Regions from separate parts of the Actinoplanes sp. NPDC000266 genome, predicted to be linked through region 1. Evidence: riboswitches for the same ligand, from Rfam matches in the RefSeq annotation. Region 1 holds a riboswitch; the other holds the start of a gene.
What was found. Region 1 has a riboswitch for cobalamin ahead of ACFY36_RS09355 (ABC transporter substrate-binding protein). Riboswitches for the same ligand answer to the same signal wherever they lie in the genome.

Region 1 (2,454 bases):
GAGCGTCTACATCGAGCAGCGTGACCGCGTGTACGACGTGATGTTCGACGTGCTCGCGCGGGTTCGGCCGGAGCCGGAACTGACCGTGCTCGATCTCGCCTGTGGGCCCGGGGCGATCAGCCAGCGGTTCCTGAGCCGCTTCCCGCTGGGGCGCTCGGTTGCCGTCGACGTCGACCCGGTGCTGCTCGCGGTCGGCGAAGGTGCGCTCGGTGACCAGGGTGGGCGGCTCCGGTGGGTGCGGGCCGACCTGCGTGATCCGTCCTGGCCGGAGGCGCTCGGTGCCGGCTCGTTCGACGCCGTGCTCTCCAGCACGGCTCTGCACTGGCTGTCGCCGGCCGATCTGGCCGGGGTCTACCGGGCCGCGGCGGGGCTGCTGCGCGACGGCGGGGTGCTGATCAACGCCGACTACATGCCGCTGCCGGCCGGTGGGCGGCTGCGGGCCGCCTGCGTGGCGATCGACGAGGCCCGGCAGCGGGCCGCGATCGAGGGCGGCGCCGACTCGTGGGCGGACTGGTGGGCCGCCGCCGGGGAACGGCCGGAGCTGGCTCAGGCGCTCGAGGAGCGGCGCGAACTGTGGCCGGAGGGTTCCCGCGAGTGGACCGGTGCTTCGCTGGAGTTCCAGACGGCCGCGCTGACCGAGGCCGGTTTCGCCGAGGCCGGCGTCGTCTGGCAGGACCTGGAGGAGCGGGTGCTGGCCGCGATCCGCTGACCCGCGCCCCGGATGATCATGGCGCGGCGGGGCGGCTATGGTGGTCGGGCCGTGGTGTTCGGGAAGCCGGTGTGAGACCGGCGCGGCCCTCGCCACTGTGAACGGGATGCCGGAGGCCACCGCGAGGTCACTGGGCGTGAGCCTGGGAAGGCCGGCCGCCGGAGCGCCACCCGTCAGCCAGGAGACCGGCCACGGCACCGCAACGACCCGTCCACGAGGTGCTGGAAGGTGGTCCCGATGCGCGTGCGCGCTTCACGGTCCCCTCTGTCCTGGCTCGCTGCCGTTCTGGCCGCGGGTCTCCTAGCCGGCTGTGGCGGCGCGTCCGAAGCTTCGGACAAGCCGGCCACCGCTTCGCTCCAGAACTGCGGCGTCGCCGTGCCCACCGGCACCCCGCCGGCGCGCATCTTCGCCGCTTTCCACAACGGCATCGAGGCCGTGTACGCGCTCGGCGCCGGCGACAAGCTGGTCGGCGCCGCCTACCTCGACAATCCCCTGCTCCCCGAATACGCCTCGCAGTTCACAACGGCCTACTACCCCGAGGAGTACCCGAGCCGCGAGGAGGTCCTGCGGCTCGATCCGGACTTCGTCGTCTCCGGCTTCACCGGCGCGTTCACCGCCGAGGGCCTCGGGACGCGGGCCGAGCTGAACAAGATCGGCATCGGGTCGTACCTGTTCACCCAGTACTGCCCGTCGGCCGACGGCAAGGACCAGAAGGACCTGGCCGACAACGACGTCTCGCTCGACAGCGTCTACGGCGACCTCACCGATCTGGGCCGGGTCCTCGGCCGTACGGCCGAAGCGCGGGCCCTGGTCGAGAAGATGAGGAAAACCGTCGCCGACACCGAGAGCAGGCTGGCCGGGGTGACGAAGCCCCGGGTCGCCATGCTCAACCGGCCCGGCGGCGGCGAGCTGCGCGTCTTCGGCAGTGGGGACGTCGCCACCACCATCATCGAGAAGGCCGGCGGCACGCAGGCGTTCGGCGACGTGCCCGGCCGGCTCACCCGGGTCGGCACCGAGGAGCTCATCAAGCGCAGGCCCGACGTGATCGTCGTGCCGGCCTGCTGCGGCGCCGACGTCGGCCCGTCCGGGGCCCAGGAGGTCATCGACGGGCTCAGGAAGGACCCGGCTCTGGCCAACGTGCCCGCGGTGCGCGACGGCCGGATCTACGCCGTCACCTTTGCCGAGGTCACCCCGGGCGTACGGAACGCCGACGCCGTCGCGAACCTGGCGAAACTGCTGCACCCGGAGAAGTTCTGAGCCGGCGCGCCCTGGGCCTGGCCGTGGCCGTCGCCGTGCTGGCGGCGGCCACAGCCGGTTCCGTGCTGCTCGGCAACCAGACCATTGGCGTACGGGCGGCGCTCGGCACCTGGACGCACCCGGACGGCTCGGACGTGCAGCGGATCGTGGAGTACCTGCGGGTGCCGCGCACCCTGGTCGGCCTGCTGGCGGGGGCCGCGCTCGGCGTCTCCGGCGTGCTGCTCCAGGGGCTGACCCGCAACGCGCTGGCCGGCCCCGAGGTGCTGGGCGTGAACGCCGGCGCGGCGCTGGCCGTGGTCCTCGGCATCGCGGTCTTCGGGGTGCACAGCTTCGGCGGCTGGGTCTGGTTCTCCTTCGCCGGCGCCGCGCTGGCCGGCGCTGGGGTCTACGCCCTCGGCTCGTACGGACGGGGTGGCGCCACGCCGGTCAAACTGGCGCTCGCCGGGGCCGCCGCCACCGCGTTCCTGGGCGGCCTGACCACCGCTCTC
Region 2 (2,454 bases), on a different contig from region 1:
CCGGTGGGTGATCGGCGGCGCCGTCAACAACGCCGGGTCCGTCGTGCGGTGGGCCGGTGAGAGCTTCGCGGGCGGCTTCGAGCGTCCCGGCGCCGAGGGTGAGGACGCCGACGAGCGCGACGCCGCCCTGCTCATCGAGGCCCAGGAGGTCGCGCCGGGCAGTGACGGGCTGCTCTGCCTGCCGTACCTGCTGGGGGAGCGGGCGCCGTGGTGGCGTTCCGGGCTGCGCGGCGCCTACCTGGGGTTGCGGCGCGAGCACGGGCGGGCCCATCTGGTGCGCTCGGCCGTCGAAGGGGTCTGCCAGCAGCTCGCGCTGGTGCGCGACTCTTTCACGGCCGAGGGCATCCCGGTCACCGAGGTGCGGGCCACCGGCGGGGCGGTCGCCTCCGAGCTGTGGGTGGGGGTGCTCGCGGCCGCGCTCGACCTGCCGGTGTCGGTGGCCGACACCCCGGAGGGCACGGCGCTCGGCGCCTGCCTGCTCGCGCGGCACGCGCTGGGAGAGCTGCCCGACCTCGACCACGCGGCCGCGCTCATCCCGATCGGCGAGCCGACCGTTCCCGACCCGGGGAACGCGGAGCTCTACGCCCGGCTGCGGCCGCTCATCGAGACATCGGCGCTGGCCGTGCTCGACGTGGTCAAGGAACTCGACCGGCTCGCGCCGCAGCCGATCCCGGACACCGAAAAAGCGGTGAGCGACACCCCGCGTTGACGGCGCGGTTCGCCGTAGGAAAGCATTGCCCACGAGCGGTAGCGGAGGAACCCGGTGGAAATCCGGGACGGTCCCGCCACTGTGACCGGGGAGCGATCCGCCGAGAAGCCACGGCCGGCCAGGCCGGAAGGCGTGCGGGGAGCGCTGATCCGGGAGTCAGGAGACTCCGGCCGCTCGTGTCACTCATCGTGCGGGCGTGGACACCCGCACAGAAGGGATCCGCGTGACGCCGTACCCGTTCTCGGCCGTTGTCGGCCTGGCCGACCTTCGACTTGCCCTGCTGCTCACGGCCGTTTCGCCCGCCGTCGGCGGGGTGCTGGTCCGAGGGGAGAAGGGCACCGCCAAGAGCACCATCGTGCGGGCCCTGGCCGCCCTGCTGCCCGAGGTGGCGGTCGTGCGCGGCTGCCGGTTCGCCTGCGATCCGGCCGCGCCCGACCCGGAGTGCCCGGACGGGCCGCACGCGCCCGACAGCCCCCGGTTCCGCCGGCCGGCCACTCTGGTCGAGCTGCCGGTCGGCGCCACTGAGGACCGCGTGGTGGGCACGCTGGACATTCAGCGGGCGCTGGCCGACGGGGTCAAGGCGTACGAGCCGGGACTGCTCGCCGGGGCGCACCGGGGTGTGCTCTACGTCGACGAGGTCAACCTGCTCCCCGACCACCTGGTCGACCTGCTGCTCGACGCGGCCGCGATGGGCCGGGCCCACGTGGAGCGCGACGGGGTGTCGGTCAAGCACGCCGCCCGGTTCCTGCTGGTCGGCACCATGAACCCCGAGGAGGGCGAGCCGCGCCCGCAGCTCGTCGACCGGTTCGGCCTGGTGGTGACGGTGGCGGCGCCCCGCGACGCGGCCGACCGGGCCGAAGTGGTGCGGCGGCGGCTGGCCTACGAGGCCGGCCCGGACGGGTTCGCGGCCCGCTTCGCCGGCGACGAGCGCGAGCTGGCGGCCCGGATCGCGGCCGCCCGCGAACGCCTGCCCCAGGTTGCCCTGCCCGACCACGAGCTCGACCGGATCGCCCGGGTCTGCCTGGCCTATGGGGTCGACGGCATGCGCGCCGACATCGTGGTCGCCCGGTGCGCGGTCGCCCTGGCCGCCTGGCACGGCCGCGACGTGGTGAGCGCGGACGACGTACGGGACGCGGCCCGCCTCGCCCTCCCGCACCGGCGCCGCCGCGACCCGCTCGACCCGCCCGGCACCGACGAGGAGAAGCTCGACGAGGCCCTGGCCGAAGCGGAGGCCCAGCAGCAGGAAGCCGACCGCCAGGAGGCCGAGCGGCAGGAAGCGGAGCGCCAGGCTCAGCAGACCGGCGACGACACCGATCCCGACGACGACCCGACTCCACCTCCGGGCGGTGGCCCCGGTGACGGCGGGCCCGGCCCTGATGACCGAGGGCCGGCGCCGCGGCAGAGCGGTGACGCCGGGCCGGCGCCGCAGCAGGATCAGGCCGGGCAGCAGGATCAGGCCGGGCAGCAGGATCAGGCCGGGCAGCAGGATCAGGCCGGGCAGCAGGATCAGGCCGGGCACCAGTCGGCCGGGGGCCAGGAGCAGCCGTCCCCGGCCGCGGCCGCTCCCTATCGCACCAGGAACCTGAGCATCGCCCGGCGCGGCACCGGTGGCCACGCCGGCAAGCGTTCGCCGGCCTACGCGCGGCGGGGCCGGGTCGTCGGCTCGCGGGTGCCCCAGGGCAAACTCGCGGGCGCACCCCACCTGCCGGCGACCCTGCGCGCGGCCCTGCACCGGCGCGCCGAGG

Region 2: another riboswitch for cobalamin. It lies ahead of ACFY36_RS31270 (VWA domain-containing protein); the one in region 1 lies ahead of ACFY36_RS09355 (ABC transporter substrate-binding protein).

Annotation. Positions count from the first base shown of each region.
Region 1 is NZ_JBIAZI010000002.1:649,868-652,321, reverse strand. It holds gene ACFY36_RS09360 (class I SAM-dependent methyltransferase) at 1-709, shown strand, start outside; cobalamin riboswitch at 745-917, shown strand; gene ACFY36_RS09355 (ABC transporter substrate-binding protein) at 947-1,966, shown strand; gene ACFY36_RS09350 (FecCD family ABC transporter permease) at 1,990-2,454, shown strand, end outside.
Region 2 is NZ_JBIAZI010000008.1:200,489-202,942, reverse strand. It holds gene ACFY36_RS31275 (gluconokinase) at 1-709, shown strand, start outside; cobalamin riboswitch at 729-898, shown strand; gene ACFY36_RS31270 (VWA domain-containing protein) at 933-2,454, shown strand, end outside.